One region of the Massilia scottii genome, then DNA from elsewhere that is predicted to be linked to it. Evidence: riboswitches for the same ligand, from Rfam matches in the RefSeq annotation. Region 1 holds a riboswitch; each other region holds the start of a gene.
What was found. Region 1 has a riboswitch for cobalamin ahead of RBA41_RS03710 (TonB-dependent receptor). Riboswitches for the same ligand answer to the same signal wherever they lie in the genome.
Positions count from the first base shown of each region.

Region 2: another riboswitch for cobalamin. It lies ahead of RBA41_RS18555 (TonB-dependent receptor); the one in region 1 lies ahead of RBA41_RS03710 (TonB-dependent receptor).
Region 3: another riboswitch for cobalamin. It lies ahead of RBA41_RS32300 (TonB-dependent receptor plug domain-containing protein); the one in region 1 lies ahead of RBA41_RS03710 (TonB-dependent receptor).
Region 4: another riboswitch for cobalamin. It lies ahead of RBA41_RS07745 (CbtB domain-containing protein); the one in region 1 lies ahead of RBA41_RS03710 (TonB-dependent receptor).

Region 1 is NZ_JAVCWM010000002.1:363,029-370,413, forward strand. It holds gene lnt (apolipoprotein N-acyltransferase) at 71-2,521, opposite strand; gene RBA41_RS03700 (hypothetical protein) at 2,527-3,216, opposite strand; gene RBA41_RS03705 (SGNH/GDSL hydrolase family protein) at 3,234-4,322, opposite strand; cobalamin riboswitch at 4,600-4,817, shown strand; gene RBA41_RS03710 (TonB-dependent receptor) at 5,114-7,105, shown strand; gene RBA41_RS03715 (cupin domain-containing protein) at 7,124-7,385, opposite strand, start outside.
Region 2 is NZ_JAVCWM010000012.1:207,096-214,480, forward strand. It holds gene RBA41_RS18535 (ATP-binding protein) at 1-1,292, shown strand, start outside; gene RBA41_RS18540 (hypothetical protein) at 1,344-1,658, opposite strand; gene RBA41_RS18545 (thiol:disulfide interchange protein DsbA/DsbL) at 1,655-2,365, opposite strand; gene RBA41_RS18550 (cobalamin-binding protein) at 2,543-3,421, opposite strand; gene RBA41_RS18555 (TonB-dependent receptor) at 3,421-5,430, opposite strand; cobalamin riboswitch at 5,510-5,658, opposite strand; gene RBA41_RS18560 (M1 family metallopeptidase) at 5,772-7,385, shown strand, end outside.
Region 3 is NZ_JAVCWM010000044.1:17,808-25,192, reverse strand. It holds gene RBA41_RS32330 (hypothetical protein) at 1-210, opposite strand, end outside; gene RBA41_RS32325 (DUF3482 domain-containing protein) at 281-1,735, opposite strand; gene RBA41_RS32320 (DUF2868 domain-containing protein) at 1,732-3,210, opposite strand; gene cobT (nicotinate-nucleotide--dimethylbenzimidazole phosphoribosyltransferase) at 3,384-4,418, shown strand; gene RBA41_RS32310 (adenosylcobinamide-GDP ribazoletransferase) at 4,428-5,219, shown strand; gene RBA41_RS32305 (histidine phosphatase family protein) at 5,222-5,767, shown strand; cobalamin riboswitch at 5,762-5,983, shown strand; gene RBA41_RS32300 (TonB-dependent receptor plug domain-containing protein) at 6,066-7,385, shown strand, end outside.
Region 4 is NZ_JAVCWM010000004.1:381,694-389,078, reverse strand. It holds gene RBA41_RS07770 (DUF2300 domain-containing protein) at 1-1,119, shown strand, start outside; gene RBA41_RS07765 (YfaP family protein) at 1,137-1,889, shown strand; gene RBA41_RS07760 (SEL1-like repeat protein) at 1,903-2,166, shown strand; gene RBA41_RS07755 (hypothetical protein) at 2,259-2,624, shown strand; gene RBA41_RS07750 (hypothetical protein) at 2,681-3,046, shown strand; cobalamin riboswitch at 3,113-3,342, shown strand; gene RBA41_RS07745 (CbtB domain-containing protein) at 3,493-3,690, shown strand; gene RBA41_RS07740 (CbtA family protein) at 3,681-4,433, shown strand; gene RBA41_RS07735 ((2Fe-2S) ferredoxin domain-containing protein) at 4,437-4,775, shown strand; gene RBA41_RS07730 (cobaltochelatase subunit CobN) at 4,762-7,385, shown strand, end outside.

The DNA.
Region 1 (7,385 bases):
CCAGTTTAGCAGACGAGGCAAGGGCAAGGCCGCGATCGGCACGTGAGCCCACCGGCTTCGATCACGTTTTCTACGCGCGGTAGACGGTCACCAGCAGCCACGCGGGCAGGCCGAGAAAAAGCGCAACGTGTCCGCCGCGTTCGAGCCGTTGCCGGACATCGACCGCCCGCGCGGGGCGCAGCCACGCCACCAGCAGGGTGCCGGCTTCAATCGCCGAGCGCAGCAGCGCCTCGCTCAGCACCACGCCGATCGACCATGCGGCCCACCACAGCGCGAAGGCGGTGAGGTATGCCCTCAGGCCAAAACTGTAGTACTCCCCGAAAGCGCTGCCGTAGGAAATATGCTGGTGCAGGTGGAAGGCAGGAATCGCCAGCGCAAGCGGGAGCAGGACAAATTTGGCGAACGGATGATCGAGCCGCGAACGCCGGATCGCCAGGCCCGCTTGCGCGTACGCCTGAATCACCGCGCGCGTGCGCACCTTGACCGGAGGCCCGCCGGCGGCTACCAGCGCAGCGGCCAGGACGCCCGGGTTGTCCAGCGCGAGCGCGTAGCGCCGGCCGCAAGCGAGCTGCAACGAAATCCCGGGGCAGGGAATGGGCAGGCGCCAACACTGCACCGTGGCGATGTCGCTCAGCGCGAGCTCCAGGCGCCGTGCGTCGCGTGTCAGCACCAGGCGGCCATTGGCGATCGATGCCTTCGCGGAAAAAAGGAACAGCACACACCACGCTGCGGCTTCAGGAACAAGGAAGAAGGCGGAAAAGATCCGCACTTGCGCCAGCGTGTTGGTGCGCAAGGCCTCGTTGAGCAGCAGTGCCGCGCACATCCAGAGCAGGCTGCCGCGCGCGAAGGCATGCAACAGGCCCGCCACGATACGGGCGGCGGGCGGCAAGACAGCGACGTTGACCGGCTCCAGCAATCCGGGGCGCGCCGGCGCCGGAGCGTGCGCGGTGCGGCGCCACGATGGGGAGGCCGACCACGCCGCCAGCACCACCAGGAAGGCGCTGGCGGCGAGCCCGACCCAGTCGCCCCAGAGCACCATCAGGGTGCGCCTCGGGACGCCCACCGGCACGTCGGCGATCACCAGGGTGCGTTCGCCCATGCGCGTGCCTGCGAGTACGCTGCCGGTGGCGTCGATGGCGGCGCTAAAGCCGTTGGTGGTGGCGCGAAATTGCGGCAGGCGCGTTTCAATACTGCGAAATGCCGCCGCGACCTGGTGCATTTCCGCACCCAGCGCAGTCGCTGTGAACCAGGAATCGTTCGACATGGTGAGGATGGCCTGCGCGCCGAGCCGGGCGCCGTCGATGGCCAGATTCGTATCGACATCGTCGAGGCAGATCAGGGGCAGCACCGGGATCTCGCGTCCGTCGGCCAGGCGCAATGGAAACACGCGTGCGCCGTTACCGGGCCGCCAGTCGCCGGTCCACGGCAGCCAGCGCCGCAACAGCGGTCCGTCCAGCCAGGCCGGAACGTACTCGGTGAGTGGAAAAAGGCGCGTCTTGCGATAGAAACCCATCAGGCCGGTGCCAGGCTGCACGAACGCGGCCGCATTGTATTCGCCAGCGCTGTCGCGATCGTAGGTGCCGAACACGAACGGCACGCCGGCTGAATTGACGATGGCCAGGATTTCACGGTCGAATTCGGCGCCGGCTTCGCTCTTTGGATTGCCGAAGGTGGTCGGGTAAGCCGTTTCCGGCCACAGCACCGCATCCGCATGCTGGCGCACGACAGCGTCGTAGCTCATCGCGAAGTGCGTATCGAGCACCTCGCGCACCACCGCGTGGGTTCCCTTTTCTTGCCTCTGGCGGTCGTAGGCGACGATGTTCGATTGTATCAATCCCATGCGTAGCGGCTTGCCCGCGGGGCCGGGGCTGGCGGACAGCACCGCCAGGCCGTAACCGGCCAGCAGCGCGGGCACCAGCGCGGCCAGCGCGAGCGGCCGGGCGACCGCGCGCAGGCCGCCGCTGCGCCGCGCCAGCGCCGCCGCAACGCCTTCGTTGGCCAGCAGTAGCAGAACGGTCAGGCCGGCGGTGCCGCCCACATCGGCGCCCTGGCGCAGCAAGCGGGATGGATAGAGCCCGTGGCCAATTGTGTCACCGAGCAGTCCGGGCACCAGCCGTTGCATCGCTGCCCACGCCGCGGCCCCCGCCAGCGCGCCCAGCACGGCGCCGTAGCGATGCCTTGTGATGTGGCGCACCAGTGCGAAGACCAGAAATTGTGGCTGGAACAGCGGCGCGGCGAGCAGCAGCAGCGCCACGCCGGTGGCCGCGCCGACCTGCGCATACAGCCCGAGCGCGATGCCGAACCAGGCGAAAGCGGCCGCCGTGTAGGCAAGCGTCATGAGGTAGGCACGCCGTAGCGTCGCCGCCAGCGTGGGGCTGGTGTCCAGCGTGCGCAGCCACGGCACCAGCAGCACGAAACCGAGCAGCCAGGCAGCGCCGCCGAGCGCGTACAGCGCCACCATGGCGCCACTGGCGAGGATGCCCCCCGCGGTGCGTATTGTCGGGTTGGAAAATAGGGTCATGGAGTTCAGCGGCCAGGCCGTGTCTGTGCGATTGCCGGGGGGATGACGATACGCCGGATCGGCAAGCCGGGCGGCGCCAGTTCGGGCGGAACGATACCGTTCTTGGGCATGGCGACGGGCTTGCCGGCGGCGTCCAGCAATTGAAAGTCGGGCGCGAACATCAGCACCGCTTCGATGCGCTGGCCGTCATCGGTGGCCTGGTGATGGCGCACATAGCCCTTCGGTAAAACAAAGTCCTCGGGCACCGCCAGCCCGACCAGCGGCGGGCTGGTTCCCGGCGGCGAAAAGGCGCCCAGGCCGGAGTGGATGCCGCGCTCGTGCAGACGTTCGATGACCTCGGCCATGCTGGGATTCTCGCCCCGCGCAACGTAGCTTTTGAGGTCGGGCGTGGGGTCGGCGTCGCCCTCGGGTGCGCGCGCTTGCTCCTTGCGCGCGATAGTGTCCGGCGCGCCGGGCACGGTGGCCGCGACCGGGGCCTGGGCCGGTGCCTTTGCCTGCGCAGGCAGCGGCGCCGGCGTGGCGGCGACGTCGGTCGCGGGGCGCGATGGCATCCACAGCAGCGTCAGCATGACGCCGGCGGCGATACAGAGCAGCACCGCGATGACAATGCGGCCCCGGGATGGGCCCCAGGCATGGCCAGCAGCGCTCTTCTCGCTGCTGGCCGCTGCCGGCGTGGAACGCGGAGGCGTATCCAAGGATCGGCGCCTGGCCGTTACGGAGTGGCCGGATTGTAGGTCGATACCGCCCAGCCGATGCGCTCGTGGCCGTACTGATTCCAGATCGGGCTCTTGCCGCCGCTAAACGTCGTGTAGCGTGGCGCGCCGCTGCCCGTGGTGCTGCCGAACAGGCCGGAACTGAAGGTGCTGCCGTTGTAGGTCGGGTGGGTGTCGTCCGACTGGATGTAATCGTAGCTGCTGCTTGACGACACGAAGTGGGTGTTGGCGTCGCGGATTGTCGAGCGCAGTGCCGTCGTGAGGCGGGTGACATAGCTCGCTTCGCTCTCGCCGCTCACATAGCGCAGCCCCTCGGCGTCGATCCGGCCGTCGCCGTTGCTATCGTAGTCGGCACCCATGTACTGGGCAAAGTTGTCCGCGCACTGGAAGCCCTTTTGCCGCGCGACGTCGCACATCATGAAGTTCATCCTCGCCAGGGCGGGCAGGAACTTGTCTTGCATTTTCACGGTGGCACCGGTAGCCGCATCCTTGCAGGTGCTTTGCACATCGTCCACCGCATAGCCCGGGTAGTGCAGGTTGGAGATCACCTTCAGCTTGACGCCGGCATAGGCGTTGGCATTGATGTAGTCCATCGCGGCCGTGACATACTTCTTGCAGCTGGCTTCCGCCGCTGTCAGTCCGCTGTAATTGCAGGTGCCGGTCTGGCTCTTGAAGCTGGCGCGCGCCTGCAAGCCATCGTTGCCGCACATCTCGAAGGTGACGACGCGAGTATTGCTGGCTTGCATGTACGAGCGCTCAGCCACGATTTTATTGTTGTACACGTCTTCGGCGATCGCACCGGACTTGGTGCGGCGCACGCTTTCGATGTCCGTGCCCCACTGCGCCGAGAGATATTCCGCGTTCACCGTTGGCGCCGCGTATTTGGCCGCGCTGGTGACGGAGCCGTTGAAACCCGCATAGATCGAGTCCCCGTAGGCGACGGAGCGGTACTTGGTGGTCGTGCCGGCCCGGTCGATGGTCCACGAGGCGTTCTGGTTGATTGTGCTGGCGGCTGCCTCTGAATACGAGACGAATAGTGCGAGTGCGGGTAGTAAAGTGCGCAAGGAACGACGAAAGCGAATGCTCATGTAGTGTCTCCTTTATTGTGGGTCCCAGCAGACAGGCTAACCATGTCAGCAAGCCTGAGCTCGGTGTTCGTACTGTATTTCAAATACGAACAACAGTGCTAATTAAGCATTCGTGTTGTACATAAAATATCAAAAATGTGTGAATTTGTTGTAAATGTGTAGTGCCGTCACCCGACGTCGCCCATGACCCGCACAGCGCTGGCCTGCGCCGCTGCGGCCTGTGTGCCGGCGTCAGCGCGGCAATAGGGTGACAAATGTGCTTTGTCGAATGTAAAATGCGCCCCAATACGTGAATGGTGCCCTCCCGCTTGTCGGCCGGAGGGTGAAACGGGAAGCCGGTGACGCGCGAGATTTTCATTTCGCGCCAGTCCGGCGCAGCCCCCGCTGCTGTAAGCCTGACGACTTTGATCGAACGCCACTGTGCATCGCATGGGAAGGCAAGACCAGGGAAGGATGAAGGCGAGCCAGAAGACCGGCCAGTCACGATGCATGCGCAACACCCGGGGTGAGGTGTTGCCTGTTATTTGTTCGCCGTTTTTTCTTTTTGCTAATGCAATCGCACGCCAATGGCGTACGCGTATCCGTTCGCCATTGGCGCATGGCGCGTGCCGTGGCGGCTGCGTGCGCCTTCGCGAACTTCATCGCCGGGGATCCGGTCATTTACTATGTCAGACGCTTCCATGATGCATTCCAGCCAAACTTGTTCTACCCCCATCCGCCCCATCGTCGCCGCCGTCGCACTGTTGTGCGGGTCCGCTGCCTGGGCCGAGCCAACCACGGTGATGCCGACTGTGACCATTCAGGCCGCGGCCGAGGAGGAGGGCCTGGGGCTGAAGCGCCGGAACGCCACGGCCAGCCGGCTCGATCTGACGACGCAGGACATGCCTGCCAGCGTCGAGTCGCTCGGCGCGGCGAGCATCGAGGCGCGCGGCGATGTGCAGCTCAAGGATGCCGTCACCCGCACCACGGGCCTGACCGACATCAGCTCGCCCGGCAACGGCATCGGCTACGCGGCGCGCGGTTTCAGCGGCAACAGCGCCATCGCCATCCTGGAAAACGGCCAGCGCCCGCAGGTGGGCTCGGGCACGGCCACCTATCCGTCCGATCCGTGGGGGTATGAGTACATCGAGGTGCTGCGCGGCCCTGGTTCGGTGATCCACGGCAGCGGTACCACCGGCGCCACCATCAATGCCGTGCGCAAGGCGCCGGCAGGCGCCGCCTCGCTCGAAGCGATGGCCGGCATCGGCGGCGGGCGCGCGTTGCGCGCCGGCGTCGGCGTCACCGGTGCGCTGGGGGAGAGCGGCGCATTCCGTGTCGACGCCTATGCCGACCGCAGCGACGGGCTGATCGAGCGGGGCAAGGCGCGCCACGGCAAGGTACTCACCAGCCTGGCCTATGCCTTGACGCCCGCCATCGACCTTGCCATGCAGCTCGACCATCTGGAACAGAAACCGCAGCGCTACTTCGGCACACCGCTGATCAATGGCGGGCTCGCGCGCGCACTGCGCAAGCAGAACTACAACGTGGGCGACGCCGACATCGGCTTTGACGACGACAAGGCGCTGGTCCGCCTGAGCTGGCGCGTCTCGCCGGCTCTCACCGTCACCGACGAGCTCGTGCATATGAAAGCGCGCCGCCACTGGCGCAATGCCGAGACCTATTATTACAACCCGCAAGCGGAGATGGTCGAGCGCAGCAATTACATCGCCATCGGCCATGATCAGGAACAAACCGGCAACCGCCTCGAAGCGCGCTGGAATGCCGGGGCCAACCGGATCGTTGCCGGATGGGAAGCTGCCACGATCAATTTCACCCACACCAACAACGCGCCGTACGGCGGTGCCTCCAGCGTGGCGCCCACGGGGTTCAATCCGGGCCGGTTCGACAGCCCGGACGCCTTGCGCCCGAATTTCACAACCCATACCCGCAGCAATGCGCTGTATGCCGAAGATTCCCATGCGCTCAGTGCGCGGCTGCTGCTGCTGGCGGGCCTGCGCCATGACCGTTACAAGGTCGGGCGCGTCAGCCTGCTGGGGGCGGCCGGCTTTACCTCGACGCTACAGTCGACCGCCGTGCGGCTGGGCCTGACCTGGAAACTCGGGGACGACACCTCCCTGTACGGCCAGCTCAGCAGCGGCAGCGATCCGGTCACCAGCCTGCTGTCGCTGAACCTGGCCAACAGCGGCTACAAGCTGACCCGCTCGCGCCAGGCGGAAACCGGCCTGAAACAGTCGCTGGCCGGCGGCAAGGCGCAGTGGACCGCGGCGCTGTACCGCATTCGCAAGGATGACATCATCACGCGCGACCCGTCCAACCCGGCCTTGTCGGTCCAGGGCGGTGCGCAATCGTCGCAGGGGGCGGAGTTGAGCGTCAGCGTGGCCCTCGCGCCGGCATGGCGCCTGGAGGCGAATGGCGTCTACACCGACGCCGCCTTCGATCGGCTGATCGACAGCGGCAACGCGTCGCGCGCCGGCAAGCGTCCCGCCGGGGCGCCGAAGTCCTCGGCCAATCTCTGGCTCGGTTACCGCGCCGGCGGCTGGCGCGCCGGCACCGGTGCGCGCTACGTCGGGCAGCGCTTCATCGACAATGGCAACACGCAGTCGCTGGCGGCCTATACAACGCTGGATGCCACCCTGGGCTGGCAGCTCAGCCGCCATGTGCTGGTACAGCTGAACTTGCGCAACCTCACCGACAAACTGTACGCCAGTACCTCGTACGGCGCCAGCCAGTACCTGCTGGGAGAGCGGCGCCATGCCGAACTGACCGTCCAGTGGCGCTACTGACCGGCCATGGCGCCTGGCTCAAACGCTGCCGGTGCGCTCGATGACGAGGATGCGCGCCTGTCCGCATGGGTGCGCGCTGTGCGCGTCGCCTTCGGCGGCGTAAAAGATATCGCCGGCGCGCAGGTGCGCCACCAGCTCGCGGCCATCTTCACGGTAGTGCATCGCCACTTCGCCATCGAGTACCGCGAACACTTCGTCGCCGTCGTTGACATGCCAGGGGTAGGGCTGGTCGGTCCAGTGCAGGCGCACGGTGGCGTCCTGCATGACGGCGATCAGCTGC
Region 2 (7,385 bases), on a different contig from region 1:
GGATCTTCTTCCGCTTCTTCGTGCTGGTCATGCTGTCGATCACGATCGCGACCTTTGCCATCTACTTCGCCACCAGCCGCCTGTTCGGCGATCCGCTGGACGATATCGCGCGGCGCCAGGCGGCCGCCCAGATTTTCCTGCTTGAACAATACATCGACAAAGCCCCGGCCGACGATTGGCTGGTGCGGCTCAACAAGGTGCGCGAAGTGACTGACGTCAAGCTCGACCTGGTGCTGCTGAGCAGCGTGCGCGCCTCGCTGCCGGTCCAGCAGCACGCCGCGCTCAACCGCGGCGAACTGGTGCTCGACACCGCCAACAAAGCCTTTTACCGCCGCGTCGACCTGCATGGCGAAAGCTATGTCGGCAGCGCCGAGGAAGTCATCCACGCCCATCAGCTGCCCATCGACATCGGGCTGGCGCTGGAGATGGAAGCGGTGCGCTACGTGATCGTGGCGCTGTTCCTGCTGGTGCCGATCGCCCTGTGGTCGCGCTCGCACTGGCTGGGGCTGCAGGAACTCTCGCGCGTGGCCGACGAGGTCGGCGCCGGCCGGCTGTCGGCGCGCGCCAGCTTCAAGCCGGGCGCCATCATCTATCCGCTGGCCGAGAGGCTCAACCACATGGCCGGGCGCATCGACGGCTTGCTCGATGCGCAGAAAAACCTGCTCCATTCCGTCTCGCACGAACTGCGCACCCCGATCGCGCGCCTGGAATTCGCGCTGGAACTGCTCAGGTCGGCAGCGGACGATCCGGCGCTGGAACAGCGCATCGTGGCGATGGAAGGCGATGTCGCCGAGCTGAACGGGCTGGTGAATGAATTGCTGGGCATGATCCGGCTCGACAGCCGCCAGGCGCTGCAGCAAGCCAGCTTCGAGCTGGCGCCGGCGCTGCTGGGCTGCGTAGGCGGGCTCGACCCGCTGGCGGCCCAGCCCCAGGTCCGGCTCGACAGTGCGCTGGGCAGCATGACCGGCGACCGGCGCCTGCTGCTGCGCGCGGTGGGCAACCTGCTCAGGAATGCGCAGAAATACGGCAACGGCCAGATTGCGCTCTCGGCGCGGCGCGCGGACGGGGTGGAAATCGTGGTGGAAGATGACGGCCCCGGCATTCCGGAGGCGGAACGGGGCAAGGTGTTCGAACCGTTTTACCGGCTCGACCGCAGCCGCGACCGCAGTACCGGCGGCTTCGGGCTGGGATTATCGATTGCGCAAAAGGCCGTGGCGCTGCATGGCGGCACGATTGCGGTGGAACAGTCGGCGATGGGCGGCGCGCGCTTCGTGATTGCGTTGCCGGCCTGAGGTGCGTCGCTCCCGCGCCATGGCGCGGAAGCGATGCAGAACGGCTGGTGCTTACTTCTGCGCCGGCCTCAGATGCGTAATCCCGTACCAGAGGTGTTCCCACCAGTGCGGACGCGAGCTGACCACCTGCAGGCAGCGCATGTCGACCTCGCCCTTGAACACGGGATCGGCGCACTGCTTGGTGATCAGCGCATGACGCTGGTTCTCGGCATTGACGATCGCAATCGCAAACCACACCACGATACTGCACAGCACCACCACCAGGCTCCATGCCAACTGGTTAATCCAGTTGCGCTCGAATAAATCTTCCTCTACGGGGCGCGAGCCGTCGTAGATCTTGATGATTTTTTCTTCAGGATCGCTCATTTTCCGGCAGGTTTAGCAGGTGCTTTGGCTGGCGCGGCGGCAGGGCCCGCCTTTTCCTTCTGGGCCTTGGCCACCAGCGCATCGAGGGTTTGCCCGATCGCCGGGTATTGCGTGGCGTTGGTCAGACCCGGATTGGCGTCGCCGATGAGCGATGGCGAGGTCATGAGACGGCCATCGATCACGATGCTGGGCGCACTGTCGACCTTGTAGTTCTGGATCAGTTGCGGTGCGCTTTTCAGCTTGGTCAGCACGCCGAACGAATTCCAGTACTCCATGAACTTGGCCTGGTCGATGCCCTGCTTGGGAATCCACTCGAGAATGTTGGCGTCCTTGTTCAGGCGAATGCGCTCGACGTGGAAGGCACGCAGCACTTTCGGATGCATTTCTTCGCCCTTGCCCATCGCTTCGAGCGTCAGGTGCAAATGCGCCTCCGGATCGTTGTTGCTGGAAGCGAAGTGCACGCGCCGGAACAGGATATTGTCACCCTGTTTTTTGACCCAGTCGGCCAGGTGCGGTTCGAACGCATTGCAAGCCGGGCAGTGGTACATGAAAAACTCGATGACTTCGATTTTCTTACCGACCGACTTGGTCGGCTGCGGACTTGCCAGCGTGACATACTCGGCGCCCTCTTTCGGGTCAAGGGGCGACGCGAACGCCGTGCTGACGGCCAGACTGGCCACGGCCAGAGCAATACGCAGGAAACGCATAAATATCCTTCATGTTAAGTTGAGACGACGATCGCGAGATTACCACTTTTTGCGGCAGGTCTCAGTCCAGGAACCCGCATTTTACATTGCGTTGCATATGCGTTCCCGCTACAGGCACCGTCACGCTGCGCAACCCCGTGCGCAGTCACCGTGCGCAGTCACCGTGTTAACGCAGCCCTACCTGCGCCGTTGACGCGCCAGTTCAAGTTTTTCGCACAGGATGGCGGCGCCGTCGGGCAGGCGCGGTCCGGCCCGGGTCAGCAATTCGCCGTCCAGGGTGAACAGATTGCCCTTTTGCACCGCCAGCAGGGTTGTATACGGCGCCCAGATCGCCAAACCCTGTTCGGAGGCGTCGTACGGCGCGCTGCCGACGATCGCTTCCGGATTGGCCTGCAACACCGCCTCGACGCCGACCGAAGGCGCCTTGACCGCCAGCGCGGCGAAAATATTCTCGCCGCCGCACAGGCGGATGGCATCGCTGGCGACATGCTGGCCATTGAGGGTGTACAGCGGCTTTTCCCACACCTGGTAAAACACCTTGACCGGCGGCCGCTTGCCGTAGCGCGCCTCGAGCGCCGCGATGCGGGCGCGGAACGCGGCGGCTGCCGCCTGCGCCACCGTCCCGGTGCCGAGCAGTTGGCCGAAACGCAGCATGCTGCCGGCCACCTGGTCCATCCGCGCCGGCTCGCTGTAAAACATCGGAATGCCGAGCTGGCGCAGCTGCTCCAGCTGGCGCGCCGTGTTCCCGCTCTGCCAGACCACCAGCAGGTCGGGTTTCAGCGCCAGCACCCGTTCCATGTCGATCTGGCTGTTGTCGCCGACGAGGGGGATGGTTCGGGCGGCCGGCGGATAGTCGCTGTAGCTCATCGCCCCGACGATGCGCGCCCCGCCGCCGGCCGCGAACAGCAGCTCGGTGACGTGCGGCGCCATCGACACGATGCGCTGCGCCGGCGCGGCCAGCACCACGCGCCGGCCGGCGTCGTCCACCACCGTGATGGCGGCGCCGGCCAGGCCGGCCCACAGGGCCAGCGCGGCGAAGACGAGGCGCTTGCGCATCAGAAGTCGTAGCGCGCCGAGACCTTCACCTGGCGAGCGTCGCTCGGATAAATGCCGCTGTTGCAGCCGTACGCATTGCTGGTGTAGCGCTTGTCGGCCAGGTTCAGGCCCGCCACCGCGAATTCCCAGGCGCCGACTTGGAGCGCGTAACGCGCGTCGAAGGTGGTGCTTGATGCCATGCGCACGCCGCAGGTGTTGGCGAAGTCGGCGCCGAAGCGCTGGCTGCCGGCCCACTGGGCGCCGATGTCGGCGCTGTGGCCATTGCCCGGCACCCAGGCCAGGCGCGCCGAGACCACGTTCTTCGGTACCAGCACCATCTCGCGCCCGGCGTTCGGGCCGCCGGTGAAGCGCGCCAGCACGTGCTGCCAGTTGCCGCTCACGCGCCAGTCGCGCGCGATGCTGGCGTGGACATCGAGCTCCACGCCCTTGCGCCCGGTCGGATCGAGGTTGGTGTTGGCGCCGTAGCCGCCGTTCACGGTCGGGTCGTAGAAAATCTCGTTGCGCAACTGATGGCGGAACACGCGCGCGTTTGCGCCCATGGCCGCATCGCCGTATGCGACGCCCAGTTCCAGGTCGCGCGAGGTTTGCGGCGCCAGCACGGCGGACGAGGAACGGTAGCCGTTCTCGTCGACGTTGGCCACGCGGTAGCTGCGCCCGGCCTTGGCGTACAGTTCTACCATCGGCATGACGTTGGCGCTGCCCTGCACTTCCCAGGCGTTGAGGGTGGTCTTGCTGGCATACGGTGCGGCGAAGGCGCGCGCGTCGGTGGCATCCTTCTCGAACCGTTCGCGGCGCGCGCCAACGGCCACGCGGGCTTTGTGCGCGCCGCCGAACTTGAGTTCATCGCGCACGTACAGCGCCCGCGATTTTTGCGTGGCGTCGGCGTTCGAGTAGTCCGAATCGGTCACGCGCGACCACTTCACAAGGTCCACGCCGGCCACCAGCTCATTGAGCATGCCGCCCATGTGCGCAAGGTGGCGCAGGCGCGGCGAGAACTGGGTCTGGGCGCTGTCGTAGGTCGACTTCGAGGCTGCGCGCACGCCCTCGAAGGTGTAGAAATAGGTGGAACGGACCGTGCGCTCGCGGCGCGACAGTTCGGCGGCCAGGTCGACGCTGCCGACGCGCTGCTCCACGAACGCGGTCAGGCGGTCCGAATCGAGCGAGCCCACATCGTCTGGCGTGCTGGCCTGGCGCGGGTTGTCGCGGAACTGTTGCATGCTCAGGGCGCCCGGCAATTCCGATTCCTGGCGCGCACGGTCGTAGCGCAGGCCGGTGCGGCCACCCTGGTATGCCCACTGGGCGCCGCCGCTGAAGGTATCGAGCTCGAAGCTGTTATGGTCGCGGTAATTGTCGGTGCGCTGGCTGCCGACCGAGGCGTCGAGCGCGAACCCGTTCCATGACCGGGCCACGGCGGCGCGCAGGTCGCGCAGGTTGAACTGACCGGTTTCGGCGCGCAGCATGCCGCGCCCGCCATTGGCCTCGGGACGGCGCGTGACGATGTGGATCACGCCGCCGGTGGCGCCTTCGCCATACAGCACGCTGGCGCCGCCGCGGATGATTTCGATGCGCTCGACGGTCTCGATCGGGATCGACGACAGGGTCGCATTGCTCAATTCACTTTCGGACATGCGCACGCCGTCCAGGGTGACCACCATGTTCTGGCTGCTGTTGGTGCCGAAGCCGCGCAGGTCGAGGCTGAAATCGGGCGAGCCGTCCAGGCTCTGGCGGCCGTACACGCCGCCGATCTGGCGGATGGCCTGGTTGACGTCGGCCGCGCCGGCGCGGCGGATGTCGTCGGCGCTGATGACGGTCGCGCCGATCGGGGCCAGCGCCGGGTCGCTGGCAAAGCGGGCGCCGGTCACGGTCACGGCGGGCAGGGTCTGGGCCTGGGCCTGGGCCTGGCCATCGGCGGCCAGCGCGGCGCTGGACATGAAACACAGGGACAGGGCGGAAACCAGCGCGAGCGGCCTGGCGGAGAGCGCACGGCGCGGCGATACTGCAGAAATCATGATGTCGTCTTCAGAAAATAGAGTCCGGGCCTGCGTCCCCGCAAGCCGGATTGCACGGACAGAGGCGCGCTGCGCGGCATCATGTCCACCTGTTTTGGCCGGTATCCGGGCTCGCACGACGTCAGTAACGACGGCTTGCAGTACCGTTGCGGGGGCAGCACACTGCGTGTTTCCCGTTTAACTGCCGGCGTGAAGACGCGGGCGGGCACCAAAACTGCGCCATTATAATCGGAGTCGCCATCCGGACCGCGGCCCGGCGGGCGTTGTGGCATGCTGTGCGGCCGGCTGCCCACCAGCCAGACCTGTTACCAATCGAAGCGCCCGGCGGCGCAGGAGAATGCATGCAAGCGCGTACCCGAACCATGGCCCAGAGGGCGCTCCTGCTGGCGGCAGCCGCCGTCGCGGGGGCCGAGCTGATGGCGCAGGCCGACATCACCATCACGCCGATTCCGGAACCGGTGACCGACGTCGGCATCGGCTTCGCCATGCCCTCGGCCAGCGCGGTGAGCGTGCCGAGCTCCCCGGACGCGTGGGGCGGGCCGCGCAGCGGCAGCGAAGCGACCCTGTCGGACCGCGTGGTCGACTACCGGATCGAAGCGACGCTCGACCCGGTAGCGCACACGGTCGACGGCAAGCAGAAACTCACCTGGCGCAACCGCAGCAAGGAGACCGTGCGCAGCGTCTACCTGCACCTGTACATGAACGCCTTCAAAAGCGCCGGCAGCACCTTCTTCACCGAGCAGCGCGAATCCGGCTACAACGCCACCATCGCCCCCGGCGAATGGGGCCATATCACCCTGCGCAGCGTGACCCAGGGCGGTGCCAGGGTCGACTGGTCGTTCGTCCACCCCGACAACGGCCCCGCCACCGACGAGACGGTGGTGCGCTTCGACCTGCCGGCGCCGGTGGCGCCAGGCGCTTCCACCAGCTTCGATATCACCTTCCTGACCCAATTGCCGCGCGTGGTGGCCAGTACCGGCCATGTCGGCAGCTTTCACCTGGTGGGCCAGTGGTTCCCCAAGATCGGGGTGCTGGAACTGCCTGGCGAACGCGGCGCCGCCAGGGCGCGCTGGAACGTGCACGAATATCACCACGAGACCGAGTTCTACGCCGACTTCGGCCGCTTCGATGTCAAGCTCACCGCGCCCAAGGGCTACACCGTGGGCGCCACCGGCGAACTGCAGGGGCCACCGGTGGAACAGGGCGGCATGCTGACGCACCACTACGTGCAGGGCGACGTCCACGATTTCGCCTGGACCGCCGACAATCGCACGGCGCCGCCCCTGCGCGGTACCTGGAGCGCGCCGGGCAGCCCGCAGGTTGCGCTGTCGGTACTGTTCCCGCCCGACCGCGCGGCCAGCGCCGCGCCGGCGCTGAAAGCGGCCACCGAGGCGCTGACCTATTTTTCGACGACGCTCGGACCGTATCCGTACAAGACGCTGACCATTGTGATCCCGCCGCTGAACGCCGACAACGCCGGCGCCATGGAGTACCCGACCTTCATCACCGTCAACGGTTACGACAAGGTGGTGCCGCGCACGGCCGCCGCCTTCGACCTCGATCTCGTCACGATCCACGAAGTCGGCCACAGTTACTTCCACGGCATCCTGGCGTCGAACGAGACTGAAGAACCGATGCTCGACGAAGGCCTGAACGAATTCTGGAACCATCGCATGCTGCGCGACACCGGCAAGGACGCCTATCTCGGGCCGCCGCTGCTCGCGGCGCTGGGCATCGCGCCGGGGTTCAAGGGCTTCGACGTCGAGCGTTATGACACCGCGCCCGCCGAAGCGGCGGAACCGCTCGGACAGAACGCCCACATGCGCAAGCAGGGCATTGGCCCGGTGTACGTACGCAGCGCCACCGTGCTGCGCGACCTGGAGGCACGCATCGGCAAGGAGGCGACCGGGCGCGCCTTCAAGGAATACTACCGGCGCTGGAAGTTCCGCCATCCG
Region 3 (7,385 bases), on a different contig from region 1:
CGGCGCCGCGCCGAACGGAATGAAGACGAGACTAAATCCCAGGAAAAATCCCAGCAGGACCTCGTGCAGCGCAGGCCCCTGTTGCTCTTCTATCGGCTTAGATTGGTCCGGGCTATTTCTCGCAACGCTCAGAACCGCAAGGAGTCCGATAAAAATCCCGATCACCAGTGGGGCGAGCAAGGTTTCGCGCTCAGGCAAGGACAGTTTCACAGGGCGGACCTCGGCAGCATGACAGGCCCCAGAAAATTGCTTAACCAGCCACCTTACACGAAAAGCAGGATCACACCGGCCCCGGATACAGCTTTGCCAGGGTCGCGCGCGCCACCGTCGTTGCAATCGCCTCGACGTCGGCGGCCGCCTTGCCGGCCTCGCCCTCCTGGCGCAGCGCCTGCCACAGCCCGGCCAGCTTCCCCGCCTGCTGCGCCACGGCATCCTCCACCTCGGCCTGCCAGAACGCCGGCGCCTCGCCTTCGACGAAGTTCCCGCGTCCGCGTCCGAAGTGGGCCACCGCCAGATAACGCAGGATGCTACTGACCAGCAAGGTCTGCAGAAAATCGTCGGCGAACTGCATCGTGGTGCGGTTGCGGTCGGTGCTGGTGTTAAAGCCCCATGCCGCCCCGGCCGCCGTCAGCGCGCCCACCACGCCCCCCAGCAGCGCTCCCGCGCCGAAGGTCAATCCGCCCGCCATCAGATCGGCCGACAAGCCGGTCGCCGCGCCCGACACCACGGCACCCAGCAGCCCGGCCTGGGCCCGGTCGACCGGCGCGCGCACGGTAAAATTCTTGCTCACGCGCGCGTTGATCTTGGGCGCCTCGCTCGGGTCGAGCTTGTGCAGCGCCAGCAGACTAGCGGTGGTGGCAGCAATATTCTGGTTGAGCCGGTCGATCAGCACCGCCATGGCGCGCTCCTGCCGCTGCTGGTCGTTCTTGCCCAGACCCACCACTTTCATGGCCGACTTGAGCAAGGTCTTTTCGTCCGCCTCGACCGGCTCGCTATCGCGCGCGGCACCCATCAATTGCGCGCTGGTGATGCGCATCGATTCCACGAAGCGTTCGCGGTTGTTCGACTCCCACAGCGCAAACAGGCGCGCGTAGCCGGCCTGCTTGGACTCATCGACGAGCTTGCCGACCGCTTCGTAAAACACCCGCTCATGCACCCAGCAGCGCGCAAAGGCATCGAGCGCCAGCACATCGCGCACGATCTTGTACTGGTCCAGATGCTGTTTCCAGCGCGTCTGTTCTTCCTGTTCTTCATTGGCGGGACGCGGCGGCCCCAGCTGGTTGAGCAGCACCACCACCGGTTTGCCGAGCCACTCCAGGATGCGCATTTCGGCCGGTAAATACCCGGCGTCGCGCGGATGTTCGGACGAGTTGACCAGATACAGCACCACGTCCGCTTCATCGCGCGCGGTGCGCAGCGCCTGCTGGCTGAGCCAGAACGGACGGTCGCGGTAACGGTCCAGCACTTCGCGCAGGAACCAGCCGATCGGATTGCCCGACATGGCCAGCCGCTTGAACAGGCGCACCGAATCGCCGAAGCCGGGCGTATCCCACAATTGCAGGGTATCGCCCTCGTTTGTTTTGAGCAGCAGGTGCGACTCGGCAAAGATGGTCACGTGGGCGGCATCGCGCACCTCGCCCACGTCCACCCCGACCAGCGTACGCGCCAGCGTGGTCTTGCCGTTGTTGGTATGCGAGATCAGCGCAAACTGGATATGGACAGGGGTGTCGCTCATGATGCCTTCGATAAACTAAGTCCGGCGCCGGGCTCCAGCGGGCGGCGCTCTGGATCGAGCAGGTTGACGATGGTCGCCGGGGCGCGGTGGAAGTTGCAGAACTGTTGCCACAGCGCGATGCGCTCGGCCAGCCGCACATCGTCCCCGGCCTGCGCAACGCTGCGCTCGACCAGCGCCGACTCATCGATCAGCACGGCAATGCCGCGCTTGGACGAACGCACCAGATAATCGAGAAAGGCGCCCTGGTTTTCCTTCTCCGGCGTCGCGGCCAGACTGAACAGAACGGCGGTTGCCGTCACGCTCGGATCGTCCACCGTCAGGTCGCGCAGAGAATCGACGGCTTCCTCTCCATAGCCGGACGATGGGCGCAGCATCACCCGGGCCTGTTCGCCGAACAGGGTGACCGCCACCTGCGAAAGCCCCTTGTCGCGCGCCTCGTCGAGCGTAAAGCTGTACGGCAGCACGCGCAGCACAGCCGGCGCGGTGGTGCCGGCCTCGCCGTTCAGTTTGCGGAAATACGGTTGTTCCAGGTCCAGCGGAAACCTGTTGTGCATCCGCTGCGCGCGCCAGTGCGCCACCCCGGCCAGGATCAGGCGCGGCAGCACCACCAGCAGCAGCAAGGTTGCGCCATATAAATGCACCCATCTGGCCCCGCCCGCCCCGCTCGGCGTCTGCGAAAAGTGCAGGGCCTCGATATCGGCGACACTGAAGCCTTCCAGCGGCAACAGCGCCATGGCCGGCGCGAACAGGACCGACAGGATGGCATGCACCTGCCCGGCACCCAGGAAGGTGCTTTCCCAGCCAGCCACATATTCCGACAGAAAACCGCGCGCATACAGCGACAGGACCGCGCCCAGGGCAAACATGGCGGCGGCCAGATGCATGGTGCGCGCCAGGCGCGCCAGGGTCAGCTTGGCGCTCAGTTCGGTCCACTGCAGGCTGAAATCGGCCAGCGCGGACGCCAGCACATTCGGTAACTTGCGCGGCAGCGACAATTGGGCTCCGCTCAGGCGCCGCAGCAAAGCCGGCGAGACCCAGCCGTTCTTGCGTGCGGGCACGAACAGCCAGGCCAGCAACAGCAGGTACACCGCACCATTCCATCCGATAATCGCCAGCAGCGGCGCCGACAGCAGGTCGACCCGGTGCGGGTCGCCAATCCGGTCGACCGCGGCGCCGAGCACCAGCGCCAGCAGCGGCAAGCCCAGCGACAGCGCCTTGAAGCCGGCACGGCGCCGCGCAATGGCCGCGAAAGCGGGCGTGCGTTCGCCCAGGCGCTTGAGGATCTGCTCGGCCCTCTGCTGCAAAAAATGCTCGTTCGTTACCGCCGCCTTGCTGTCGGAGGCCTGCCACTGCGCCAGTTCCCTGGCACTGCGGCTGGCATACAGGCGATCGTCATCGCTGAGTACCTCGTGCTTGCCGTCCATTGTTTCGACGGAGCGCACCAGCACCACATCCCGTGCAACCTGCTCGTTCATGTTCTTCCTGTTTTCTTTTAACGAAATCTTTTGTATGAAGCGACAACATTCACAGGCCAATTGTGCCGCACTTTGCCGCATTGTGCCGACACACGCTGGTCTCCCGGAAACGACGCAGCCTGAGTGTGCTATCTTAGCGCGGAATTTTCTTGACACTTTCTTATCTATCCACGATGCGCCTCCCTGACATACTTTCCACCCACGACCCATTGCTGGCCAGCGAACTGACCCAAGCGATCGACAACAAGACCAAGCCGCTGGGCAGCCTGGGCGCGCTCGAAACGCTGGCCCGGCAGATTGGCCTGATCCAGCAAACGACCAGGGCCGCGCTGCACAAGCCGGCCATCCTGGTGTTCGCGGCCGATCACGGCGTGGTGGCCGAAGGCATCTCGGCCTATCCGCAAAGCGTCACCTGGCAGATGGTCGAAAATTTCCTCTCCAAGGGCGCGGCCATCAACGTGTTCGCGCGCCAGAACGGCTGCGCGCTGCAGATCATCGACGCCGGCGTGAACCACGATTTCGGCAAGCGCGTGGCCCTGATGGACTGCAAGGTCGGACGCGGCACCGCCAACTTTGCCCAGAAGCCGGCCATGAGCTGGGCCGAATGCGCCGCCGCCCTGGCGCACGGCATGCGCATTGTCGGCAACCTGGAGGGCAACGTGATCGGCTTCGGCGAAATGGGGATCGGGAACACCACCGCCGCCGCCGCGCTGATGCACAAGCTGACCGGCGTGCCGGTGCTTGACTGCGTCGGCGCCGGCACCGGTTTGTCGCCCGAAGGCGTGCTGCACAAGCAAAACGTGATCGAGGCGGCGGTCGCCCTGCATGGCGAGATGAGCGAGCCGCTCGACATCCTGGCCACCTTCGGCGGCTTCGAGATCGCCATGATCGTTGGCGCCATGCTCAAGGCGGCCGAACGGCGCATGGTGCTGCTGATCGACGGCTTCATCGTCAGCAGCGCGCTGCTGGTGGCGGCGCGCATGCAGCCGGCCATCCTCGACTACTGCGTATTTTCGCACTGCTCGGACGAAGCGGGCCACGCGCGCATGCTCGAACACCTCAAGGCCAGGCCGCTGCTCAACCTCGGCCTGCGCCTGGGCGAAGGCACCGGTTGCGCCCTGGCGCTGCCGCTGCTGCACGCGGCCGTCAACTTCCTCGGCGAGATGGCCACCTTCCAGTCGGCGCGCGTCAGCGGCCAGTCGGCGTAAGTACACACCATGGCCAGCATCGTCCACCAGTGCCGGCTGTTCTTCATCGCGCTGCAATTCTTCACCCGCATGCCGATTCCGGGCTGGGTCGGATTCGACCCGTCCTGGCTGCACCACGCGTCGCGCTATTTTCCGCTGGTCGGCGTGGTGGTGGCGGCGGTGGCCGCGGCGGTGTATGCCGGCGCGTCATTGCTATGGCCGGCCCCGGTGGCGGTGCTGCTGTCGACGGCGGCGGCGATCTACCTGACCGGCGCCTTCCACGAGGACGGCCTGGCCGACATGTGCGACGGCTTCGGCGGCGGCTTGAGCACCGAGCGGGTGCTGGAGATCATGAAGGACTCGCGCATCGGCACCTACGGCGCGGTCGGCATGGGGCTGACGGTGGCGCTCAAGTGCGCGCTGCTGTCGTTTCTGTCCGTGCCCGCCGCTATCGCCGCGCTGTTCATCGCCCATCCTTTGTCGCGCCTGGCCGCGGTGAGCCTGATCTGGGAAATGGAATATGCGCGCGCCGATGGCAAGGCCAAGCCGATGGCCCAGCATATGAGCAACCGGGAATTCGGCATCGCCTGCGCCTGCGCCGGCGTGCCTGCACTGGCGCTGGCCACGGCCGGCATGCTGCCCTGGCTTGCGCTGCTCGCTAGCGTGACCGGGGCCGCGCTGGCGGCGTGGTGGCTGGGCGCCAAGTGCCTGCGCCGCATCGGCGGCTATACCGGCGACTGCCTGGGCGCCGTGCAGCAGGTGGCCGAAGTGGTCATCTACCTGGCGCTGCTGGCGTTTTTCCATCACGGCCTGTGGGGCTGAGAATGCGCCTGTACCTGGTACGCCACCTGGCGCCGCAGGTAGCATCCGGCGTGTGCTACGGGCGCACCGACCTGGCTGTCGATCCTGATTCGCAGGCGCTGGCCCTGCCCGCCCTGCGCGCCACCCTGCCCGCCGGCGCGCCGGTGTTTTCCAGCCCGCTGCGGCGCTGTGCCATACTGGCTGCGGCAATCGGCGGCGCGGCGGTGCGGTATGACGCGCGCCTGGCCGAACTCGATTTCGGCGACTGGGAAATGCGCCGCTGGGACGACATCGACCGTGCCGGCATCGATGCCTGGGCCGCCGACATGGCCTGCTACCGCCCCGGCGGCGGCGAAAGCGTGGTCGATATGGCGCGGCGCGTGTCCGCGTTTTATGCCGACTGCATGCGCGCGCAAGCGCCCTGCGCCATCGTCATCTGCCACGCCGGCACCATCCGCCTGCTGTCGGCGCGCGCACGCGGCCTGGGTCCCGAGGCCATGGCGCTGGAAGCGGCGCAGCATCCCCACGCCATCGCCTACGGCGGGACCGTCATCATCGACTGTGTATAATTATCGGGTTTTGGTGCCCGCGCCCATGTCCATGAGCGCAGTTAAACTGGGAAACACGAAGCCTGCAACAGGCCAACGTGTGCTGCCCCCGCAACGGTAAGCAAATGTCGCTGACATGGCGACGAGCCGCCTCGAACGACCACTGTGCATTTGGCATGGGAAGGTGAGACGGCCGCATTTGCCAGCCCGGATACCGGCCAGGACAGGTGGGAACGTGCAGGATTTGCGCGTTCCTTTTCAATCTGGCCAACGGGGACGTCGGCCGGTTGCTCGCAATCGCACTCACTGAAGATTTGTCATGACCTTTCCTGTTGTACGCCACGCGGCCCTGACGTCGCTCGCGCTAGCTTTTACCTCCCCTTATGCCCTGGCCGACAGCGCCGCCGATACGGCCGTTGCCGCCGTCATCATCACCGCCACGCGCGCGCCGCAGCCATCCAGCGACGTGCTGAGCGACCATGTGCTGATCAGCGCCACTGACATCGCCCGCTCGGGCGCAAGCAGCGTGGTCGAACTGCTGCAAAAGCAGCGCGGCATCGAGATCACGCGTAACGGCGGTCCGGGCACCGCATCGCAAGTGTTCATCCGCGGCGGCGACGCCAAGCAGACCGTGGTGCTGGTCGACGGCGTGCGCATTGGCTCGTCCACGATCGGCATCGCCAACTGGGCCACGCTGCCGCTGGCGAACGTCGACCGCATCGAAATCGTCTACGGCCCGCTGGCCACCATGTATGGCGCCGACGCCATCGGCGGCGTGGTGCAGATTTTCACCCGGCGCGGCGCCGGAGCGCCAAACGTCACGGCCGCCGTTGAAGCGGGCAGCGACAAGGCGCGCTCGATGGCGTTCGGCGTGGCCGGCGCCAGCGAAGGCGAGAACAGCATCAGCTACGCCTTCGGTGTGTCGAAGGACAAGGATGACGGCTTCTCGGCCACCAAACCGGGCAACTTCTCCTACAATCAGGACAACGACGGCTATGCGCGCGACAGCGCCACCGGCCAGCTGGGCATCGTGCTGGCCAAGGGCCACGAAGCGGGCCTGCTGTACCTGCACAGCCATCTCAAGTCGCAGTACGATGCGGGCGCAGGTCCCTTCGACGTGCGCAGCGTGCAGAACATGGACAACATCGCCGTGTACTCGAAACACGAGATCACGCGCAACTGGAAAGTCAGCCTGCAGGCATCCGAGGCCGACGACAAATCGGTCAACTTCACCAGTGCGACGAGCAGCAACCGTATCGACACGCGCCTGCACGCCTACAGCATGCAGAACGACATCGCCCTGGGCAGCGACCTGCTGCAACTGGTTCTGGAACGCCGGGTGGAAGACGTGTTCGCCGACACCACGCGCGCCTTGAACACCAGCCGCGCGACCAATTCCGTGGCTGCCGCCTACTCGCTCAAGCGCGGCAACCATCTGGCCAGCGCCAGCGCGCGGCGCGACGACAGCACCCAGTACGGCAACAAGATCACCGGCGGCGTGGGCTACGGCTACAAACTCACGCGCGCGCTGCGCGTGAACGCCAGCGCCGGAACCGGCTTTCGCGCACCGACCTTCAACGAACTGTATTACCCGGGTTACGGGGTCGACACCAACAAGCCCGAACAAGGCAAGAACGTC
Region 4 (7,385 bases), on a different contig from region 1:
GCCAGCTGGTTCGGCAGCCGCCTGCGCGTGAAGACCTATTCGTGGCACCATCCGCAGCGCACCACCGAGCGCCTGGGTGGCGCGGCCGGCTGGCTGGCCGACGGCACGCCGCTCTGGTTCGGCGGCGCCGACACCAGCAGCCGCATTCTGGAAAAGTGGGCGCCGCGACTGGCCAGCACCTTGCCGGCGGCGGCGCCGCGCGCTGACGCGGGCTGCGTGGTGGTCGACTATTTCGCGCGCTATCCGATCAGGAGCGTGGCTGCCGGGCGGGTCGCCGCCGTGCCGGGATTGTTGAACGGTCCTTACCAGGTGCGTTTCGAGAACGGCCGCAGCCTGGCGTTCTTCAGCCAGGGGGACATGGTGCTGGCGCGTGATCCTGAGGGCCGCACGCGGCTGACGGGGCGTTTCGGTGTCAACGACTACGTGGCGCGCGTGATCGACCGCGAAGGCGGCACGGCGGCGCCGGAGGCGGCCAAGGCGCTGGCGGTGGCGGCGCGCACCTATCTGCAGCAGAACGCGCAGTGGGCCGAGGGCTGCCAGCGTATTGCCGACAGCAGCGCGACGCAGCGCGTCAGTCCGCAGCCGGCCAGCGTGGACGCGCGCGCCATCGCCAACTGGACCGACCAGCTGGTGCTGTCCGGCGTGAATGTGCGCTATCACGCCGATACGGCCTCGAAAGATACGATGGCGTGGAGCCAGGCCGTGGCCCAGGCGGGGCAGGGGATGCGCTTCGACGCGATCCTGGCGTCGGCCTATCCGCGCGCCGACCTGACCACGCTCTCCGGCGGCGACTCGCAGCAGTGCGTGCGCCTGCCAGGCGCCGAAGCGTGGCTGGCGCGCGAACTGCCGCGGTGGGAACGCGTACTGCGCAAGGAAGCGGGCTATGAAACGCCGCTTGAGCTGCCGGCGGTATGCCATCTGGCGCGCGGCACGCCGTATTCGGAGCAGTCGCGCAACCGCATTTATGTGCGCGGTCTGGCCAGCCGTGAAGACCGCATCACCCTGGCGCACGAGTTCCTGCATCTGGGTCTGCGCAATCACCCGCGCGGGCAGGATGAAGCCCTCGTTGAGCGGCTGGCACGGCGCCTTGTCGATACTCGCCTCGAAGCGAGTCAATGAATAATACGAAGCTGATCATGAAAATATTGTTGATACCCGCACTGCTGCTGTCCACTGCCGCCCTGGCACAGGTGAAGATCGATTCGCCCAACAGCGGCTGGCGCAATTCGAAGGGTGCCAAGGAAGCGTACACGCAGGACGTGAATTATCCGGCGGCGTCGGTCAGCGTGCAGGACGGGCAGAGCCCGACGGCCGAAATCCGCGGACGCATCGCCGCCAAGGGCAAGGACAAGCCGGCCACGCTGGTGGTGAACGGCGTGGCGATGCCGATGGCGGTCCAGGAAGACGGCAGCTTCGCGCGGCCTTACGCCTTCGGGCGCGGCTCGAACAGCGTGGAAGTGCGCTCGCCCGACGGCAAGGCGCGCAGCCGCAGCCAGTTCCTCGATTCGTACGCCGGCAAGACCCAGTCGCGCGTGCGCGTAGTGCTGTCGTGGGACAGTCCCGGCACGGATGTCGACCTGCACGTGGTCGCCCCCGACGGCGGCCACTCGTGGTACGGCAACCGCGTCATGCCCAACGGCGGCGCGCTTGATGTCGACGTCACCACCGGGTACGGGCCGGAGATCTTTTCCAGCGCCGCGCCGCCGAAAGGGAACTACCACGTCTACGTGAACTACTACGGGGCCGGCCAGGAAGTCGGCATCCTGACGGTGGCGCAGGTAGCCATCATCACCAATGAAAATTCACCGAACGAGCGCCAGGAAGTGGTTCGCGTGCCGCTGCGCGCGCCGGGTGAGCTGACACTGGTCAAATCGTTTGTTTATCCCTGATTTGAGCGTTCGATTGGACCTGATGGAAGACCCCGAGTATGAAGCGCTGGGAGACGTCATCGTCGGCCCGCGCGACCCGGTCCAATCGATCCACTCGTATTGGAAGGCGGCCGCGCAATACGGTCTGGCCGACCTGTTCCTCGATGGCGGCGATGATAGCGCGCCTGGCATGCCGGAGGCGATCGACTGGTTGACGTTGTCCGCCGCGCAAGGTAACGCGGCCGCCATCGAACGCCTCGCCACGCTCCGAAAACAACGCTCGTCATCGGCGCTTTGACAGTTCTTGAACGGCATGTAAAACTGTCGACAGGAAATACGATCCTGGCTGCGCACGACCGCGACAGCCGTTCTGACGAAATGGGAGTGCAAGTGAGTACTGCAGCATGGATCTACGATGCCAGCATCGTTATCAGGAACGCTAGGCAACCGGAGGCGTTTAACGCGATTCGCACATCGTTCGAAGGCTGCGACTCCTTCTTCGCCGAACGCGCGCGCGCCGAACGCGACTTTCCGGCATTCCTTGAATCGATCGGCTTCACCAGCCAGCGCCAGGAAGGCGCGCTGCTGATCGACGGCGGCGACATCGACATCATCACCAACTGGCTGATTCGCCTGTTCGACACGCTCGGGCCCTTCGTCGAAGCCGGCGGCGTGCTGGAGATCCGCGATGAAGAAGGCGAGCAGATGACCTTCTGCTACGACGGCAATCAGATGGATATCGAATTCAGCGAGTAAGGTAGCGCGGCTTCGTGCTACATTGGCACCCCTGAATTTTGAAGGAGTGCCACGCCATGCCACCCAATCCCAGCATCGCTTCGATCCGCGCCCGCCTTCTCGGCGGGATGGCTGCTTACATGGGGCGCTGCGCCGAAGACCCGGAGAGCGAGGCTCCGTACGGCCAGGCCGAGATCGACGAGTGCGCCGGAATCCTCGACACTTATGCCGCTGCCGTGGAAAAGCTCCCCCAACCTGCAGCCCCCGCCGCGATCATGAAAGAAGTCGAACGCGTCGTCCTTGCCCTCAATGCGTTTGATGAACGCTGCAGCGTGATCGAGACCGAAGAGCGCGAAAGCCTGTGCGACATCATCTACCTGGTTGCCAAGGATGCGGGCCTGGAAGCCGACGAAGACATCACCGAACAATGGCGCGACTGGTAAATTCGTCCGCTGCGCACACGCCGGCCCGCGCAACCTTGCAATTTATATAGTCCAGACCTATACTTCGCCGGTAGTCAAGCTTCTGGTTCTGGCAAACGATCGTTTGCCGGATTAAATGGGAAGCCGGTGCGACCTCTCAAGGGGGGCAAAGCCGGCGCTGCCCCCGCAACGGTAAGCGAGTCAAGGATGTGCATCAAGCCACTGTGCCTAGTCAGCATGGGAAGGCGCATATCCGGGAAGGGTTTTTTGCCCCGCCACTCGCCAGCCCGGAAACCAGCCGAAGCGGTAAGTCGTTTGTATCGCGGAGGGCGATCCAGGTGGATCGCTGCGTTCCGCACCCCATCTCACGTTCCTTCTCCCCGTACAAGCCCCGGTTGCCGGACAGGGCAAGACGCGCGCGTCTGCATTTGCCTGGCTTTATGCGAAATGCTTTAGGAAGGAATGCCATGTCGCCGATCCGTAGCTTCATCACCACCGCCGATGAACAAGTCCCGTTTGTCTCCATCAAGGAGCGCATTGTGCAGGCCATGTGCGCCGCCAGCCTTGGCATCGTGCTGCTGTACGGTGCCGGTTTCGCCTCGATGGAAGCGCTGCACAACGCGGCGCACGACAGCCGCCACTCGGCCGGCTTCCCATGCCACTGATCCGCACCGCGCCCGCGGCAAGCCTGGGCACCTTCAACCGCATCATCGCCAGCGCAGCGGCGGCCGGCATCCTGGCCGGCCTGCTGCTGACCGGCGTGCAGCAGCTGCAAGTGGCACCCATTATCTTGCAGGCCGAGGTGTTCGAGAGCGCCGCGCCGAAGGCACTGGAGCAGGCCGCACCGCACAGCCACGCCGACGCCACGCCGCACGAACACGCGGATGAGGGCGCCCATGAACACGGCGGCTGGCAGCCGGACGACGGCGCCGAGCGCACCTTCTACACGGCGGTGGCCAACATCAGCGCCGGCGTCGGCTTCGCGCTGCTGCTGGCAGCGGCCATCAGCCTGCATGGCGGCGCAAGCGGCTGGCGCGCGGGCGTGCTGTGGGGCGCGGCCGGCTACACGGTCTTTTTCGTGGCGCCCTCGGTCGGCCTGCCGCCCGAGCTGCCGGGTACCGTCGCGGCGCCGCTGCTGGCGCGCCAGTTGTGGTGGACCGCCACCGTCATGGCCAGCGCGGGCGGGCTGGCGCTGCTGGTCTTCGCCAAGAACTGGCCGCTCAGGATCGCCGGCGCCTTGCTGCTGTTCGTGCCGCATCTGGTCGGTTCGCCCCAGCCGAAGGTCCATTCGAGCAGCGCACCGCCCGAGCTGGCGCTGAGCTTCCTGTACGCGACCTTGCTGGCCAATGCCGCCTTCTGGGTGGCCATGGGCGCGCTGGCGGGCTATTTCTACAAGAAATTCGGCTGACCGATGCGTACCCATGACCGGCACGTGTTCATGTGCGTCGGCCCGCGCTGCACCGAAAACGGCGTGCAGGCGCAGGCCGTGTTCGAGCACATGGGGCGCGAGATCGACGCCCATCCGGACCTCTGCGTCAAGCGCACCCGCACGCACTGCATGGTCGCATGCCGTAATGAAGGGCCGATCGTGGTGGTGTACCCGGAAGGCGTGTGGTACCGGCGCGTCGACGAAGCGGCAGCAGGGCGCATCGTCGCCGAGCACCTGATCGGCGGCGCCGAAGTGACCGACCTGATTTTCCATCGCATCGGCGAAGGCGACACAATTGTGGCGGACCATGACATCACCTGATTTTCCTCAAGGCCCGGCGCACATCGCGCTGCTTACCCACGCATCGAACGACCTGACTGTCCTGCACCACGCAGTGAGCCAGTTGCCGCCGGAGTTCGGCGCGGTGGCGGGCGTGAGCCTGCAGGGGCTCGACGCCGACGGCGGCGCCACGGCGCTGCTTTCGCGCGAGGTGCAGGGCGCGCGCATCATCATCCTGCGCGTGCTGGGCCGTCTCGGCAGCGTGCCCGGTTTTGCCGACCTGGTAAGCCACGCGCGCCGCCACGCCCAGCACCTGATTGCCATCAGCGGCACAGGCGAGCCCGATCCCGAGCTGGCGGCGGTATCGACCGTCGCTCCCGACGTGCTGCAACAGACGCTGAACTACTTCCATTGCGGCGGCAGCGGCAACCTGGCGCAGTTGCTGCGCTATTTGTCCGACCATCTGCTGCTGACCGGTTTTGGCTACGAGAGCGCGCTGCCGCTGCCGGAACACGGCATTTATCATCCCGACCTGGCGCAGGGCGCCGGCATCGAAGACTGGCTCGCGCTGCGCAAACCAGGCGCACCAAGTGCTGGCATCGTGTTCTACCGCGCGCACTGGATGAGCGGGAACACGCGCTTCATCGATGCGCTGCTGGACGCGCTGGAAAAGCGCGGCATGAACGTGCTGCCGGTGTTTACCGCCTCGCTGCGCAGCGGCGCCGGCGCAGGGGCACTGCCCGACGCGCTGCGCTACTTCAGCGACGCGCGCGGCGTGCATATCGATGTGCTGATCAACACCACCTCGTTCGCGATGGGCGAGATTACGCCGGGTGGTCCCACGCCTGCCGGATGGTCGGTCGGCGTACTGGAAACGCTGAACGTGCCGGTACTGCAGGCCATCACCAGCGGCATGACCCTGCCGCAGTGGGAGCAGTCCGCGCGCGGGCTTAATCCGCTCGACACGGCCATGAACGTGGTGCTGCCGGAGTTCGACGGGCGCATCATCACCGCGCCGGTCTCGTTCAAGTCGCGCGCCGCCGGGTTACAGGGCGACGCGGTCGAATACGAACCGGTGCCGGACCGCGTGGCACGCGTGGCTGGCATCGCAGCGCGCTTCGCCCGCCTCAAGCATGTGCCGAATGCCGAGAAGCGCATCGCGTTCATGTTCACCAATTCGAGCAGCAAGGCTTCGCAGATCGGTAACGCGGTCGGGCTGGACGCCCCGGCATCGCTGATGCGCATTCTCGACGCCATGCGCGCCGCCGGCTACGACGTCGGCCAGCCGCCCGCCGACGGTACCACCCTGATTCACGACCTGGTGGCGCGCTGTTCGTACGACCAGATATACGTGACGACGGAGCAGTTGCGCAACGCCGCCGGCCGCGTACCCGCCGCGCAATACGCCACGTGGTTCGCCGAACTCACGCCCGATATGCAGGAAAAGATGAGCACCCAGTGGGGCGCCGCTCCCGGTGAGGCTTACGTGTGCGACGGCCACCTGGCGCTGGCCGGCATCGAATTGGGCAATACCTTCGTCGCGCTGCAGCCGCCGCGCGGCTACGGCATGGACCCGGACGCGATCTATCACCAGAGCGACCTGCCGCCGACCCACCATTATTATGCGCTGTACCGCTGGCTGCGCGACGTGTGGCGCGCGGACGCCATCGTCCACGTTGGAAAGCACGGAACCATGGAATGGCTGCCCGGTAAAGGCGTGGGCCTGTCGCAGAACTGCTTCCCGGACGCGTTGCTGGGTGATCTGCCGCTGTTTTACCCGTTCATCATCAACGACCCGGGCGAGGGTTCGCAGGCCAAGCGCCGCGCGCATGCCGTGGTGGTGGACCACCTGACGCCGCCGATGACGACCGCCGACACCTACGGTGCACTGGCGCAGCTGACGCAACTGGTCGACGAGTATTATCAGGTTGAGGTGCTGGACCCGGCCAAACTGCCGCTGCTCCAGCAGCAGATCTGGGAACTGGTCAAGCAGACCAGCCTGAATGCCGACCTGCAGGCGCGCCTGCTGCACCATGACCATGACCATGACCATGACCATGACCACGATCACGGCCATCACCATCATCACGACCATGACCACGATCATGATCATCACCACGAAGAAGACGGTGAACTCCCGGCCGCGCTGGCATCGATGGGCGGCTCCGACGTGGCTCACCTGATCGAAGACCTCGACGGCTACCTGTGCGAACTGGGCTCGGCCCAGATTCGCGATGGCCTGCACATTCTCGGCGGCGGCCCTGACGCCGAACAGATGCCAGCCATGCTGGTATCGCTCACGCGCCTGCCCAACCTGGATATTCCGGGCCTGCAGGCCGAAGTGTCGAAGCTGTTCGGCCTGACGATGGACCTGCTGCTGGATCAGAAGGGCCGCCGCATCAACGTCGTGCCCGCACTGGCGCGCCTGGCGCAATGTGCCGTCGTCACGCGTTCGGACGCACTCGACGCCATCGATGCGCTGTGCCTGCGGCTGTTCACCGAACTGGCGGCGCGCGATTACCGGCCGGCCGCCATCGATGAAGTGCTCAACCTCGTCTTCGCAGACATCGACGGCGATGCGGTAGCCGCGCCGCTGCTCCAACCGGCTCAACGCGCAAAGGCGAGCATGCTGTCGCAGATGGGTAAGCCCCG